DNA from 2 places in the Streptomyces sp. NPDC048639 genome. Region 2 is predicted to be linked to the other one. Evidence: predicted binding sites of a transcription regulator. Region 2 holds the regulator's gene; the other holds the start of a gene.
The links. The regulator HspR, encoded in region 2, represses chaperone genes until heat shock. The targets are predictions, from matches to a motif close to TTGAGNNNNNNNNNCTCAA.

Region 1: a site for HspR is predicted at 3,640-3,658, ahead of lon (endopeptidase La). Genes of this name have one in related genera too.

What each region holds. Positions count from the first base shown of each region.
Region 1 is NZ_JBICVP010000003.1:436,474-444,803, forward strand. Features, by position in the region: gene ACGFNH_RS10235 (sensor histidine kinase) at 1-1,108, shown strand, start outside; gene lon (endopeptidase La) at 1,206-3,617, opposite strand; gene ACGFNH_RS10245 (spermidine synthase) at 4,263-4,991, shown strand; gene ACGFNH_RS10250 (response regulator transcription factor) at 5,085-5,831, shown strand; gene ACGFNH_RS10255 (ATP-binding protein) at 5,846-6,979, shown strand; gene ACGFNH_RS10260 (multifunctional oxoglutarate decarboxylase/oxoglutarate dehydrogenase thiamine pyrophosphate-binding subunit/dihydrolipoyllysine-residue succinyltransferase subunit) at 7,220-8,330, shown strand, end outside.
Region 2 is NZ_JBICVP010000007.1:226,347-234,676, reverse strand. Features, by position in the region: gene ACGFNH_RS20955 ((Fe-S)-binding protein) at 2-2,266, opposite strand; gene dnaK (molecular chaperone DnaK) at 2,588-4,444, shown strand; gene grpE (nucleotide exchange factor GrpE) at 4,441-5,151, shown strand; gene dnaJ (molecular chaperone DnaJ) at 5,197-6,393, shown strand; gene ACGFNH_RS20935 (heat shock protein transcriptional repressor HspR) at 6,411-6,872, shown strand; gene ACGFNH_RS20930 (cupin domain-containing protein) at 7,089-7,448, shown strand; gene ACGFNH_RS20925 (hypothetical protein) at 7,463-7,756, shown strand; gene ACGFNH_RS20920 (ATP-dependent Clp protease ATP-binding subunit) at 8,089-8,330, shown strand, end outside.

The DNA of each region.
Region 1 (8,330 bases), on a different contig from region 2:
CTACCGGGTGCTCGTACGGGAGCGGCCCGGCGGCGGAACCGTGGCCGCCGCCATCGATCTGACGCCGCTCAACGACACCACCCGGCGTCTGATCCGCATCGAACTCATCGTCACCGCCGTCGTCCTGACCGGACTCGCGCTGCTCGGCTCCGCGGTGGTGCGGATCGGGCTGAAGCCGCTGGCGGATGTGGAGGCGACCGCCGAATCGATCATCGACGGCGACGATCTGTCCCGCAGAGTCCCCGAGCGCGCACCGCCCTCCACCGAGATCGGGCGCCTCTCGACGACGCTCAACACCATGCTGGCCCGCATCGACCAGTCGTTCGCGGAGAGTTCGGCCGCCCAGGAAAGGCTGCGCCGCTTCGTGGCCGACGCGGGCCACGAGCTGCGGACGCCGCTGGCCGCCGTGCTCGGTCTCGTCGAACTGCAGCGCAGCGGAGCGGCCGGATCGCGGCAGGACATCACCGGACTCCTCGACGGGATCGAGACCGAGGGGCGGCGGATGCGGCTGCTGGTGGAGGATCTGCTGCTGCTCGCCCGGCTCGACCAGGAACGCCCGCAGGCGAGCGAACCGGTCGACCTCGTACCGCTGGCCGTCGACGCGCTCGCCACCGCCCGCGCCACCGAACCCGACCGCCCCCTGCGGCTCGACCTGCCGCCCGACGGCAACAGCGACAGCGACAGCGAGGGCGAGAACGGCGAGGGCAGCGAAGGTGAGGACGGGCCACAGCCCACGGTCGTCGGGGACGACGTACGCCTCGCCCGCGTCCTGACCAATCTGGTGTCCAACGCCCTGCGGCACACCCCCGTGGGCACACCGGTGACCGTCCGCATCGGGACGGACGAGGAGGCGGGGCAGGCCGTCGTCGAGGTCGCCGACAGCGGCCCCGGCGTTCCGGAGGAGGAGGCCGGGCGCATCTTCGACCGTTTCCACCGCGTCGGCGACGGGCGGGACCGCGCCAGCGGCGGCAGCGGTCTGGGCCTGTCGATCGTCGCCGCGATCGTCACGGCACACGGGGGGACGGTCCGCTGTCTGCCCACGCCGGGCGGGGGCGCGACGTTCGAAGTCCGGCTGCCCCTGCGGGAGTCGGCGGGGCGGGAGGGCTAGGGGCCGGGAGCCGACGGGGACGGAAGGCTGGGGGCCGGACACGGATGCGGCCCCTCCCCCCGAAGGGAAGGGGCCGCATCGCCCCGGCCGGCGTCCGTCACGCCGCGACCGGAACCTCCGACTCCGGCTCGCTGTGCGCGGGCTCCAGAGCCAGCTTCAGCACCTGCCGGACGTCGCTCACGGTGTGCACGTCGAGCCGCTCCAGCACCTCGGCTGGCACGTCGTCCAGATCCGCCTCGTTCCGCTTGGGGATCACCACGGTCGTGATCCCGGCGCGGTGCGCGGCGAGCAGCTTCTGCTTCACCCCGCCGATCGGCAGCACCCGCCCGGTCAGCGACACCTCGCCCGTCATCGCCACATCGGTACGGGCCTTGCGCCCGGACAGCAGCGACGCCAGAGCGGTGGTCATCGTGATGCCCGCGCTCGGCCCGTCCTTCGGGACCGCTCCGGCCGGCACGTGCAGGTGCACGCCCCGCTCCTTCAGGTCACCGACGGGGAGTTCGAACTCCGCCCCGCGCGAGCGCAGGAAGGAGAGCGCGATCTGCGCGGACTCCTTCATGACCTCGCCGAGCTGGCCGGTCAGCTGCAGTCCGCTGCCGCCGGTCTCCGGGTCGGCCAGCGACGCCTCGATGTAGAGGACGTCGCCGCCCGCGCCCGTCACCGCGAGGCCGGTCGCCACACCCGGTACGGCGGTGCGCCGCTCCTCCGGGTCCTGCGCCGCCTCCGGTACGTGGTGCGGACGCCCGATCCACTGCCGCAGGTCCTCCGGGCCCACGGTCACCGGCAGCTCCTGCTCGCCGAGTTCGTGCCGGGCCGCGACCTTGCGGAGCAGCCGGGCAACGGCCCGCTCCAGATTCCGTACGCCCGCCTCACGGGTGTACTCCCCCGCGAGCCGGCGCAGCGCGCCGTCCTCCAGGACGACCTCGCCGGGCTCCAGGCCCGCCCGATCGAGCTGGCGCGCGAGCAGGTGGTCGCGGGCGATGACGACCTTCTCGTCCTCGGTGTAGCCATCGAGCCTGACCAGCTCCATACGGTCGAGCAGCGCCTCCGGGATGGCCTCCAGGACGTTCGCCGTGGCGAGGAACACCACGTCGGACAGGTCCAGTTCGACCTCCAGGTAGTGGTCCCGGAAGGTGTGGTTCTGCGCCGGGTCGAGGACTTCGAGGAGGGCCGCGGCCGGGTCGCCGCGGAAGTCGGAGCCCACCTTGTCGATCTCGTCGAGCAGCACGACCGGGTTCATGGACCCGGCCTCCTTGATGGCGCGGACGATCCGGCCGGGCAGCGCGCCGACGTACGTACGCCGGTGACCGCGGATCTCCGCCTCGTCCCGGACACCGCCGAGCGCGACGCGGACGAACTTCCGCCCCATGGCGCGGGCGACACTCTCGCCGAGCGAGGTCTTGCCGACGCCCGGAGGGCCGACGAGGGCCAGCACCGCACCGCCGCGGCGGCCGCCGACGATGCCCAGACCGCGGTCCGTACGCCGCTTGCGCACGGCCAGGTACTCGGTGATCCGCTCCTTCACGTCCTCCAGGCCCGCGTGGTCCGCGTCGAGCACGGACTTGGCGCCGGGGATGTCGTACGCGTCCTCGGTGCGCTCGCTCCAGGGCATCTCCAGGACGGTGTCGAGCCAGGTGCGGATCCAGCCGCCCTCGGGGCTCTGGTCGGAGGCACGCTCCAGCTTGTCGACCTCCTTGAGGGCGGCCTCGCGCACGTGATCGGGGAGATCGGCGGCCTCGACACGGGTCCGGTAGTCGTCGGACTCGTCCTCGGGGTCGCCGTTCAGCTCTGCCAGCTCCTTGCGGACGGCTTCGAGCTGGCGGCGGAGCAGGAACTCGCGCTGCTGCTTGTCCACCCCCTCCTGGACGTCCTTGGCGATGGACTCGGCCACGTCCTGCTCGGCCATGTGCTCGCCGAGCCAGGAGGTGGCGAGCTTCAGCCGGGCGACGGGGTCGGTGGTCTCCAGGAGCTGGACGCGCTGCTCGGGGGTGAGGAACGGCGAGTAGCCGGAGTTGTCGGCGAGCTGGCCCGGGTCGTCGATCTGCTGGACGCGGTCCACGACCTGCCAGGCGCCTCGCTTGCGCAGCCAGCTCGTGGCCAGGGCCTTGTACTCCTTCATCAGCTCGGTGACCGAGCCGGGCAGCGGATCGGGGACGACCTCCTCGATCCGGGTGCCCTCGATCCAGAGGGCCGCCCCGGGTCCGGTGGTCCCGGCCCCGACCCGGACCCGGCTCACGCCGCGGATCAGCGCGCCGGGGTCGCCGTCGGACAGCCGGCCGACCTGTTCGATCGTGCCGAGCGTGCCGACCGCCGCGTACGTGCCGTCGGTCCGTGGGACCAGCAGCACCCGTGGCTTGCCGCCGGATGAACGAGCCGCGGCCTGTGCGGCCTCGACGGCGGCCCGGACCTCGGCGTCGGACAGGTCGAGGGGCACCACCATGCCGGGCAGGACGACCTCGTCATCGAGCGGCAGCACGGGCAGGGTGAGCGGTGTGGACGTCGAAGCCATGATCTCCCTTTCGGCATTCAAGTTGAGCGTTATTGACTCAATGCACGGAGGTCTTCGACTGTTCCCCGGCGGTGTTCGCTGTGAGCGATCATCTCCCTACGCGGGATCGCACGCGGGGCGCGGAGGAAAGGGGAGGCCGTCGGTGCAGGTCGGAGCCGGTGCAGCCGGACGGGCCACGACCGATCGCCGCGATCGCGCCGACCGCTCCCGCGGCCGCACGGCCGCCCTGGACGCCGGACCGCTGCCCTGCCGCGACCGGCCGACCCCGTCCCGGCGATCGGCCGACCCCTGGACCCCTCAGCGCAGAGCGGCACCGACCCACCGGAGCGTGATGCCGCACTCACCGCAGCGTGATGCCGCACCCACCGCAGCGTGACGCGGGAGGCTCCCCGCCCCCGGCACCCCCTGCGAACCCCCTCAACGCGGACAGGATTCCCCTATGACTTCCGTCACGTCGGTCGTCCCGGGCACCGCAACCCCCGCCGCCCCTTCCCCCGCCCCCACCGCTCCGGTCAACAGCCGCGCCCCGCAGCCCCGTTGAGCCCGCGGAGGCTCGGACACGGACCGCTGCGGGACCGTCTCGTTACCCTGGGTGGCACCGGCGCCCGAACGCCCCCCGCCCCGATCCCAGGAAGACGGCGCACCATGCCCCTGCCCCCCGTCCCCGCCGCACCGGTCACCGTCGACCGCCGGGAGGGCCCGTACGGCGAGGTGGTGCTGCGTCAGCGCGGCGAGCACTTCGAAATCATCGCCAACGGCTGCTTCCTGATGGACACCTCCGACGGGCGCTCGGAGCGGCTGCTGATCGACGCGGCACTCGCCGCCCTCCCCGCCGACCGCACACAGCCGTCCCTGCTCATCGGCGGTCTGGGCGTCGGCTTCTCCCTCGCACACGCCGCCGCGGAGCCCCGCTGGGGCCGCATCGCCGTCGCCGAACGCGAGCCGGCCGTCATCGACTGGCACCGCTCGGGACCGCTGGCACGGATCACCGCGGACGCCCTCTCCGACAAGCGGAGCGCGATCCTCCACACCGATCTGGTCGCCCACCTGCGCGGCGGGACCGGTGGCGGCACCTCCCCCGCCCTTGAGGCTGCGGAGAACTACGACGCCCTGTGCCTGGACATCGACAACGGACCCGACTGGACCGTGACCGAGGACAACGACAGCCTCTACGGGCCTTCGGGACTTGCCAGTTGCCGGGAGCGCCTCTCGCCGGGCGGCGTCCTCGCGGTGTGGTCCGCGAGACCGTCCGCCGCATTCGAGGAAGCGCTGCGAAATGCCGGTTTCGTAGGTGTGCGTACGGAAGAGATCCCAGTTGCCCGGGGTGTCCCGGATGCCGTCCACCTCGCCGTACGGCCCCGGCCGCCTGCGTAGCCGAGGTGCGCACCGTGCCCGTACCCTGCTCCGTGCAGTGACGGAAAGCAGGCAAGGCTCGGCAGGTACACGGGGAAAATGCAGGGGCGGGCGATGGAGCAGACTCACAACGGCGTGGCGGGCAACACGGCCACTCCCGGCGCCCAGCGCCGCGTCCTGGTCGTCGAGGACGACCAGACGATCGTCGACGCCATTGCGGTGCGGCTGCGCGCCGAGGGCTTCCAGGTGCAGACCGCACAGGACGGCCCCGCCGCCGTGGACACCGCCGAGGCATGGCAGCCCGATCTGCTGGTCCTCGATGTGATGCTGCCGGGCTTCGACGGGCTCGAGGTGTGCCGGCGCGTCCAGGCCTCGCGGCCGGTTCCGGTCCTCATGCTCACCGCCCGGGACGACGAGACGGACATGCTGGTCGGCCTCGGCGTCGGCGCCGACGACTACATGACCAAGCCGTTCTCCATGCGCGAGCTCGCCGCCCGCGTGCACGTACTGCTGCGCCGCGTCGAGCGGGCCACCCAGGCCGCCAGCACCCCGCGCACCGGGATACTCCGCCTGGGCGAGCTGGAGATCGACCACGCCCAGCGCCGCGTACGGGTGCGCAGCGAAGACGTGCACCTGACCCCCACCGAGTTCGACCTGCTGGTCTGCCTGGCCAACACCCCGCGCGCCGTCCTCTCCCGCGAGCAGCTCCTCGCCGAGGTCTGGGACTGGGCCGATGCCTCCGGCACCCGGACCGTCGACAGCCACATCAAGGCGCTGCGCCGCAAGATCGGCGCCGAGCGGATCCGTACGGTCCACGGGGTCGGCTACGCGCTGGAGACCCCGGCGACCCCGACGTCCTGACCGGCGACCCGCGTATGAACAACCGGCCGCCCGAGCCCGTGTACCCCGGCCTGCTCTCCCGGATCTGGGCGCGGATCTGGGACGCCCTGCGGCCTTTCGACCCGTACCGGTCGGTCAAGGCCGCCCTCGGCGCCCTGGTCATCGTCTCGGTGACCATCACCACGCTGCTGGTCTTCGTCGCCATCCGCACCTCCACGGAGCTGCGGATCGTCACCATCTTCTCGATCATCGCCACGATGCTGATCACGCAGTTCGTCGCGCACGGGCTGACCTCGCCGCTGGACGAGATGAAGACCGTCGCCCGTGCGATGGCGAACGGTGACTACAGCCGGCGGGTCCAGGCCGTACGGCGGGACGAACTCGGCGATCTGGCGGAGACCTTCAACCACATGGCCGCCGATCTCGAGGCCGTCGACCGGCACCGCAAGGAGCTGGTGGCGAACGTCTCGCACGAGCTGCGCACCCCCATCGCGGGGCTGCGGGCGGTGCTGGAGAACGTCGTCGACGGCGTCTCCGAGGCCGATCCGGAGACCATGCGGACGGCGCTGCGGCAGACCGAGCGGCTGGGACGGCTGGTGGAGACCCTGCTCGACCTCTCCCGGCTCGACAACGGGGTCGTACCGCTGCGGTCCCGGCGCTTCGAGGTGTGGCCGTATCTGTCCGGGGTGCTGAAGGAGGCCAACATGGCCGCCGCCGCCCGGGCCCACATCGGCGGGCCCGGTGCCCGCGCCGACGTCCATCTGCACCTCGATGTCTCGCCGCCGGAGCTGACCGCGCACGCCGACGCCGAGCGGCTCCACCAGGTCGTGGCCAACCTGATCGACAACGCGGTCAAGCACAGCCCGCCGCACGGCCGCGTCACCCTGCGCGCCCGGCGGGGCACCGGCGGGCCCGACAGCCTGAACCTGGAGGTCCTCGACGAGGGCCCCGGCATCCCGGAGTCCGAGCGGCACCGCATCTTCGAGCGCTTCAACCGCGGCGGCGTCTCCACCCCGCACGGCCCGGGAAGCGACGGCGGTACGGGGCTCGGCCTGGCCATCGCCCGCTGGGCGGTGGATCTCCACGGCGGCAGCATCGGGGTGGCCGAATCGCCTCGCGGCTGCCGGATCCGCGTCACACTCCCGGGCACCCCCAAGGCGCACGGTTGACGTAGGGTCGAACACAAGGTTCCAAAACGGTTGCGGCGCAGTGTGCCGCACCCGCGAGCGGATCATCCCCCGGTCGGGCGCAACCTGACGTGTTTCCCGCCACATCACGCGCCGAAACCAGTCGATCAATGTGACTTGCACGACGACTGGCCCGCCCGGCCTGCAACCAGTGCGGTAGGAGGCGTAGCCTTTATTTCCGCTGTCCACCATCTAAGGAAGCGGAAGAGGGCGGTTGCCGCCGTGTCGCCACAGTCCCCCAATACCTCGAGCCTCTCGACCGACGCAGACGGACAGGGGAAGTCCTCCCCTGCGGAAGCGTTCGGCCCCAATGAGTGGCTCGTCGACGAGATCTACCAGCAGTACCTCCAGGACCCGAACTCGGTAGACCGAGCCTGGTGGGACTTCTTCGCCGACTACAAGCCGGGGCATGACACCGGTTCCGCGGTCGCCTCGCCGCCACAGGCGTCGGCCGGGACGGAGGCCCCCGCGGGCGAGCAGGCCGCGCCCGCCCCGAAGGCGGCGGCCGAGCCCGCCGCCCCGAGCGCCCCCGCCGGTGCGAACGGCGCTGCCGCCCAGGCCGCGCCCGCAGCCCCCGCGCCCGCCCCGGCGAAGCCGTCCGGGCCGAAGCACGCCGCCCCGGCCAAGACGGAGGCCGCGCCCGCGAAGCCGGCCGCCAAGGCCGCCGCGCCCGCCGCGCCGGCCGACACCGAGTTCGTCACGCTGCGCGGCCCCTCCGCCGCCGTCGCGAAGAACATGAACGCCAGCCTCGAGCTGCCGACCGCGACGAGCGTCCGGGCCGTGCCCGTGAAGCTGCTGTTCGACAACCGCATCGTCATCAACAACCACCTCAAGCGCGCCCGCGGCGGCAAGGTGTCCTTCACGCACCTGATCGGCTACGCCATGGTGCAGGCGCTGAAGGCGATGCCGTCGATGAACCACGCCTTCACGGAGAAGGACGGCAAGCCCACCCTGGTCAAGCCCGAGCACGTCAACCTGGGCCTGGCCATCGACCTGGTGAAGTCCAACGGTGACCGCCAGCTCGTCGTCGCGGCCATCAAGAAGGCCGAGACGCTCAACTTCTTCGAGTTCTGGCAGGCGTACGAGGACATCGTCCGCCGCGCCCGCGCGAACAAGCTGACCATGGAGGACTTCACCGGCGTCACCGCCTCCCTGACCAACCCCGGCGGCATCGGCACCGTGCACTCCGTGCCGCGCCTCATGCCGGGCCAGGGCGTCATCATCGGCGTCGGCGCGATGGACTACCCGGCAGAGTTCCAGGGCACCTCGCAGGACACCCTGAACCGTCTGGGCGTCTCCAAGGTCATGACGCTGACCAGCACGTACGACCACC
Region 2 (8,330 bases):
GTCACTGCACCGTCTCGGGCTCCGGCTCCTCGGCCGACTCGCCGTCCTCCTCCGGTTCGGCCGGCGTCTTCACCGAGTCGAGCAGGAGCTGGGCGACGTCCACGACCTGGAGGGACTCCTTCGCCTTGCCGTCGTTCTTCTTGCCGTTGACCGAGTCGGTCAGCATGACGAGGCAGAACGGGCAGGCGGTGGAGACGATGTCCGGGTTCAGGGAGAGAGCCTCGTCGACGCGCTCGGTGTTGATGCGCTTGCCGATCCGCTCCTCCATCCACATCCGGGCACCGCCGGCGCCGCAGCAGAAGCCGCGCTCCTTGTGCCGGTGCATCTCCTCGTTCCGCAGGCCCGGCACCTTGGCGATGATCTCGCGCGGCGGCGTGTAGACCTTGTTGTGGCGGCCCAGGTAGCACGGGTCGTGGTACGTGATGAGGCCCTCGACCGGCGTGACGGGGATCAGCTTGCCCTCGTCGATGAGGTGCTGGAGCAGCTGCGTGTGGTGGATGACCTCGTAGTGGCCGCCGAGCTGCGGGTACTCGTTCGCGATGGTGTTGAAGCAGTGCGGGCAGGTCGCGACGATCTTCTTCTTGGACTGCTCGACGACCACGCCCTCGTCGGCGTCCTCGCCGAAGGCCATGTTGAGCATCTCGACGTTCTGCTGGCCGAGCTGCTGGAAGAGGAACTCGTTGCCCAGGCGGCGGGCGGAGTCACCGGTGCAGTTCTCCTCGCCGCCCATGATCGCGAACTTCACGCCCGCGATGTGCAGCAGCTCGGCGAACGCCTTGGTGGTCTTCTTGGCGCGGTCCTCCAGGGCGCCCGCGCAGCCGACCCAGTACAGGTACTCGACCTCGGAGAGGTCCTCGATGTCCTTGCCGACGACCGGGACCTCGAAGCCGACCTCCTTGGTCCACTCCAGCCGCTGCTTCTTGGCCAGACCCCAGGGGTTGCCCTTCTTCTCCAGGTTCTTGAGCATCGTCCCGGCCTCGCTCGGGAAGGAGCTCTCGATCATGACCTGGTAGCGGCGCATGTCGACGATGTGGTCGATGTGCTCGATGTCGACCGGGCACTGCTCGACACAGGCGCCGCAGGTGGTGCAGGACCAGAGGACGTCCGGGTCGATGACGCCGTTCTCCTCCGCCGTCCCGATCAGCGGGCGCTCGGCCTCCGCGAGGGCCGCGGCCGGAACGTCCTTGAGCTGCTCCTCGGTGGCCTTCTCCTCGCCCTCGGCGTCCTTGCCGCCGCCCGCGAGCAGGTACGGCGCCTTGGCGTGCGCGTGGTCGCGCAGCGACATGATCAGCAGCTTCGGCGAGAGCGGCTTGCCGGTGTTCCAGGCGGGGCACTGCGACTGGCAGCGGCCGCACTCGGTGCAGGTGGAGAAGTCGAGGATGCCCTTCCAGGAGAAGTGCTCGACCTGGGAGACGCCGAACTGGTCGTCCTCGCCCGGGTCCTCGAAGTCGATCGGCTTGCCGGCCGAGACCATCGGCTGAAGCGCGCCGAGGGCGACGTCACCGTCGGACTCGCGCTTGAACCAGATGTTGGGGAAGGCCAGGAAGCGGTGCCAGGCGACACCCATGTTGGTGTTGAGGCCGATGGTGATCGCCCAGGTCATGGTGACGCCGAGCTTGATCATGGCGAAGAGGTAGACAAGGTTCTGCAGGGCCTCGGTGGAGAGGCCGTCGAACGCGGCGGTCAGCGGGTACGAGGCGAAGTACGCGGCCTCGTAGTGGTCCACGCCGTGCAGCGCGCCCTCGAGGCCGCGAAGCGCCAGGATGCAGACGCCGATGACCAGGATCACGTACTCGACGAAGTAGCCCTGCCACATCTTCGAGCCGGTGAAGCGTGACTTCCTGCCCGCCTTCGAGGGCAGGCTCAGCAGCCGGATGCCCATGAGGGTGAGGATGCCGACCGTCGTCGCCAGAGCGATGAACTCGGTGTAGACCTCGTAGGGCAGGAAGCCGCCCAGCACCGGCAGCGTCCAGTCGGCCTGGAAGAGCTGGCCGTACGCGGTGACGATCGTCAGCCCGAGGGTCAGGAAGCCGACGGCGACGAACCAGTGCGCGACGCCGACGATGGCCCAGCGGTTCATCCTGGTGTGGCCGAGGAACTCTTTGGCCAGGGTGATCGTGCGCCGTTTCGGGGCGTCGGTGCGGCTGCCCGCCGGGACCGGCTGCCCCAGCTTCACGAAGTGCCAGATCTGCGCGACGGCTCGGGCGATGAGCGCAACGCCGACCACGGTCAGAACCAGCGACACGATGATCGCGGCGAGTTGCATGCGGGGCTCCTCGGGCCTGCGGACGAGCTGGGAGGGGACGGACGACCTGCGCTCTCGGCGCGGAATTCCCAGACTTACTAAGCGGTAACTTTTCCAGTCTTGACGACATTACCCAGGATCGCAGGTCCCATGAAACCGCCCGGCCGGTGATCTGCATCGCCCAGGCGACCCTTTCCTCCCGCCGGCCGTCCCGCTTGACGGCGTACTGACAGAAGCCCCGGCATAAGAGTTGAGTGAGGTCGACTCAGCTCTGTTGACAGGAAATTGTGGATCATGCACGCTTGAGTCTGTTCCACTCAAGTCAGCTGGAGGACAGAAACCATGGCACGTGCGGTCGGCATCGACCTGGGCACGACGAACTCCGTCGTCAGTGTTCTCGAAGGCGGTGAGCCCACCGTCATCACCAACGCCGAGGGCGCCAGGACCACGCCGTCCGTCGTGGCCTTCGCCAAGAACGGCGAGGTGCTGGTCGGCGAGGTCGCGAAGCGTCAGGCGGTCACCAACGTCGACAGGACCATCCGGTCGGTCAAGCGCCACATGGGCACCGACTGGAAGATCGACCTTGACGGCAAGGACTTCAACCCCCAGCAGATCTCTGCCTTCATTCTGCAGAAGCTGAAGCGGGATGCGGAGTCGTACCTGGGCGAGAAGGTCGCCGACGCGGTCATCACCGTACCGGCGTACTTCAACGACTCCGAGCGCCAGGCCACCAAGGAGGCCGGCGAGATCGCGGGCCTGAACGTGCTGCGGATCGTCAACGAGCCGACCGCCGCCGCTCTCGCCTACGGCCTGGAGAAGGAAGACCAGACCATTCTGGTCTTCGACCTCGGTGGCGGCACCTTCGACGTCTCGCTGCTGGAGATCGGCGACGGCGTCGTCGAGGTCAAGGCGACCAACGGTGACAACCACCTCGGTGGTGACGACTGGGACCAGCGCGTCGTCGACTACCTGGTCAAGCAGTTCGCCAACGGCCACGGCGTCGACCTGTCCAAGGACAAGATGGCTCTGCAGCGCCTCCGTGAGGCCGCGGAGAAGGCAAAGATCGAGCTGTCCTCGTCCACCGAGACCACGATCAACCTGCCCTACATCACGGCGTCCGCCGAGGGCCCGCTGCACCTGGACGAGAAGCTCACCCGGGCGCAGTTCCAGCAGCTCACCTCCGACCTGCTCGAGCGCTGCAAGACCCCGTTCCACAACGTCATCAAGGACGCGGGCATCCAGCTCTCCGAGATCGACCACGTGGTCCTGGTCGGCGGCTCGACCCGTATGCCGGCCGTCGCCGAGCTCGTGAAGGAGCTGACCGGCGGCAAGGAGGCCAACAAGGGCGTCAACCCGGACGAGGTCGTCGCCATCGGCGCCTCGCTCCAGGCCGGTGTCCTCAAGGGTGAGGTCAAGGACGTCCTGCTGCTGGACGTCACCCCGCTGTCCCTCGGTATCGAGACCAAGGGCGGCATCATGACCAAGCTCATCGAGCGCAACACCACGATCCCGACGAAGCGTTCGGAGATCTTCACGACGGCCGAGGACAACCAGCCGTCCGTGCAGATCCAGGTCTACCAGGGCGAGCGCGAGATCGCGGCGTACAACAAGAAGCTCGGGATGTTCGAGCTGACCGGCCTTCCGCCGGCCCCGCGCGGCGTCCCGCAGATCGAGGTCGCCTTCGACATCGACGCCAACGGCATCATGCACGTCGGGGCCAAGGACCTGGGCACCGGCAAGGAGCAGAAGATGACCGTCACCGGCGGCTCCGCGCTGCCGAAGGACGACATCGACCGCATGATGCGCGAGGCCGAGCAGTACGCGGAGGAGGACCACAAGCGCCGCGAGGCCGCCGAGACCCGCAACCAGGCCGAGCAGCTCGTCTACCAGACCGAGAAGTTCCTCAAGGACAACGAGGACAAGGTCCCGGGCGAGGTGAAGACCGAGGTCGAGGAAGCCGTCAGCGACCTGCAGGAGAAGCTCAAGGGCGACGACACGGCCGAGATCCGCACCGCGACCGAGAAGGTCGCCGCCGTCAGCCAGAAGCTGGGCCAGGCGATGTACGCCAATGCCCAGGCCGAGGGCGGCGAGGCCGGTGACGCCGCGGGTGCCGCAGGCGCCGAGGGTGCCAAGGCCGACGACGACGTCGTGGACGCCGAGATCGTGGACGACGAGAAGCCGAAGGATGGTGCCGCGTGACGGAGGAGACCCCGGGCTTCGACGAGCAGCCCGACGTCCCTCCCTCCTCGACCCCCTTCGGGGAGGAGGGTCCCCCCTCGTCCGCGCAGGGTCCGGGCCCTCAGGCACCGGACGAGGCAAAGAAGGCCGGGGGGCCCGCCGGATCGGCGGGCCCTGCCGGGCCCTCAGGGGATGATCTGCAGACCGTCGGCCTGCAGGCCCAGTTGGACCAGGTCCGTACGGCGCTGAACGAGCGTACGGCCGACCTCCAGCGCGTCCAGGCCGAGTACCAGAACTACCGCCGCCGGGTCGAGCGGGACCGGATCACGGTCAAGGAGATCGCTGCCGCGAACCTCCTGACCGAACTCCTTCCGGTCCTGGACGACATCGGCCGTGCGCGGGAACACGGTGAGCTGCTCGGCGGGTTCAAGTCCGTCGCCGAGTCGCTGGAGACCATCGCCGCCAAGATGGGACTGCAGCAGTTCGGCAAGGACGGCGAGCCCTTCGACCCGCTGATCCATGAGGCGCTGATGCACAGCTACGCGCCGGATGTCACCGAGACCACGTGCGTGTCGATCCTTCAGCCGGGGTATCGCATCGGCGAGCGAACGATCCGCCCCGCGCGGGTCGCCGTCGCCGAACCCCAGCCGGGCGCGCAGCAAAAGGGCGGTGCGGACGGCGACACGCAGTCGGCGGACGAGGACAGCAGTGGCCCCGACGAGGGGTGACGGAACGGCAGGAGCAGCAGCAGGAGGAGAGGAGGGACGTCGAGGATGAGCCTGAGCAGGGACTTGCTGGAGAAGGACCTCTACAAGGTCCTCGGCGTCCCCAAGGACGCGACCGAGGCGGAGATCAAGAAGGCGTACCGGAAGCTCGCCCGCGAGTTCCACCCGGACGCCAACAAGGGCGACGCCAAGGCCGAGGAGCGCTTCAAGGAGATCTCCGAGGCCAATGACGTCCTGGCCGACGCCAAGCGCCGCAAGGAGTACGACGAGGCACGCGCGCTGTTCGGGAACGGCGGATTCCGTCCCGGTCCCGGCGCGGGCGGCCCCGGCGGCTTCAACTTCGACCTGGGCGACCTCTTCGGGGGCACCCAGGGCGGTCCCGGCGGCGGCGCCGCCGGCGGTGCGGGCGGCTTCGGCGGCGGTCTCGGCGACGTCTTCGGCGGGTTGTTCAACCGCGGCGGTCCCGGGGCGCGTACACAGCCGCGCCGCGGCCAGGACATCGAGTCCGAGGTGACGCTCAGCTTCACCGAGGCGGTGGACGGGGCCACGGTTCCGCTCCGGATGTCCAGCTCCGCCGCCTGCAAGGCATGCTCCGGAACGGGCGACAAGAACGGCACGCCGCGGGTCTGCCCGACCTGTGTCGGCACCGGCCAGGTCTCGCGCGGCGGCGGTGGCGGCTTCTCGCTCACCGACCCGTGCGTGGAGTGCCGGGGTCGCGGGCTGATCGCTCAGGACCCGTGCGAGACCTGCAAGGGCAGCGGGCGCGCCACCAGCTCCCGCACGATGCAGGTCCGCATCCCGGCGGGCGTCTCGGACGGCCAGCGGATCCGGCTGCGCGGCAAGGGCGCTCCGGGCGAGCGCGGCGGCCCGAACGGTGATCTGTACGTGGTGGTGAAGGTCCACGCGCACCCGGTCTTCGGGCGCAAGGGGGACAACCTCACCGTCACCGTGCCCGTGACGTACGCGGAGGCGGCGCTGGGCGGCGAGATCAAGGTCCCCACGCTCGGCGGACCGCCCGTCACGCTCAGGCTGCCGCCCGGCACACCGAACGGGCGGACGATGCGCGCCCGTGGCAAGGGTGCTGTGCGCAAGGACGGCACGCGCGGCGACCTCCTGGTCACCGTCGAGGTGGCCGTACCCAAGGATCTCGGCGACAAGGCGAAGGAAGCCCTGGAGTCGTTCGCCGAGGCCACCGCGGATCACGATCCGCGGGCTGAGCTCTTCCAGGCCGCGAAGGGAGCATGAGGATGGACGGCCGAGGCATGCCAGGAGGCAGGGGCGGCAGAAGCCGTAATCCCTACGAGCTCACCGACGAATCCCCTGTCTACGTCATCTCGGTGGCGGCCCAGCTCTCGGGTCTGCACCCGCAGACCCTGCGCCAGTACGACCGGCTGGGCCTGGTGTCCCCGGACCGTACGGCCGGGCGCGGCCGCCGCTACTCGGCCCGGGACATCGAACTGCTCCGGCAGGTGCAGCAGCTGTCCCAGGACGAGGGCATCAACCTCGCCGGCATCAAGCGCATCATCGAACTGGAGAACCAGGTCGCGGCGCTGCAGTCCCGCGTCGCCGAACTCCAGCACGCCCTGGAGGGCGCGGCGGCGACGATGCAGCAGCGGGAGGCGGCCGTCCACGCTTCGTACCGGCGCGACCTGGTGCCGTATCAGGACGTCCACCAGACCAGCGCGTTGGTCGTCTGGCGGCCCAAGCGGCCGGGTGTGGAGTAGCCCGCGACGCCATGTCGTGACGCCACGGACCCTTCCTGCGGAAACGGGGAGGGGTCCGTGGCGTTTTCCGTCCGGAGCCGCCGGCCGCACGGAAACGCCACGCAGGGCAGCCGTGTTCGGCCCCTGCGTGACCGGTGACGTTCCGCCTGGCGGCTCCCCCGGGAGGCGGAGCACCATGGGGGTGTGGCCCCATATGGGAGGTATGCCATGACCGCCATGCTGGAAGTCAAGACCATCGAGAAGCCGGATGAACGGCGCGACTTCCCCAGTGGCCACGTCGAAGCGCTCCACCTCACCGGTCTGGACTTCGCCGTGGCCACCATGGAACCCGGCTGGCGATGGTCCGAGGCCGTGGCGCCGATCGCCGGGACGAAGAGCTGCCAGGTCCACCACAGCGCGCTGGTCGTACACGGCCGTCTGCACATCCGGATGGACGAGGGCGGTGGCGAGGCGGAGGTCGGCGCCGGCGACGTGTTCGTCTGCGCGCCCGGGCACGACGCCTGGGTGGTCGGCGACGAGCCGTGCGTGGTGTACGACTTCGCCGGTGGGATGGCAGCGGAGTACGCGAAGCGCTAGGAGGTCCGAGCCTCATGACATTCGTACAGGTCATCGAGTACGAGACGACGCGCGAGGAGGAGATGGAGCGGGTCTTCGACGAGTGGATGCGTGCCACGGAGGGCAAGCGGACGCTGACCCGCGAGGTGCACACCAAGGACCGCGACAACCCCGCGCACTACGTCGACATCGTCGAGTTCCCCTCGTACGAGCAGGCGATGGTCAACAACGATCTGCCGGAGACGCGGCGGGTGGCGGAGCAGTTCCGGAACCTGTGCACCCGTGAGCCCCGGTTCATGAACCTGGAGGTCATCGACGAGCAGCGGTAGGGGGCACCGAGGCGCGTGCCCCGGCCCCGACGCCGGCCGTGATTCCGTCCGAGGACGCGGACCGGCCCACGGGGGCCGGGGTGCGTCCGTGGGTGTCAGGGCGCGGGCGTCGGAGGCGTTCCTCCTGTGCCGCGGGCCGCCGGTCCGGCCGCTGTCCGCATCGCCCGGGCTTTCGCCGCGTGATTCCGGGCTCGACGCCTCTATCTTGAGTGGAATAGACTCAACTTACTGCACGTTGAATCTGGCAGGATTGGGGCGGGTGGGACCGGTGCGGCCGGACCGCCGCACCGAGCGACGACGCCGCCGAGGGATACGAGGAGGAGTGCACACCCGTGGATGCCGAGCTGACCACCAGGAGCCAGGAAGCCATCAGCGCCGCCAGCAGCCGCGCCGTATCCGCAAGCAACCCCGACTTCACCCCCGTGCACCTGCTGCTCGCGCTGCTGGAGGGCGAGGAGAACGAGAACCTCCAGGACCTGCTGGCCGCCGTCGAGGCCGACATGGCGGCCGTACGGTCCGGGGCCGAGCGGCTGCTCGGCTCGCTCCCCAGCGCCCAGGGCTCCACCGTCGCCGC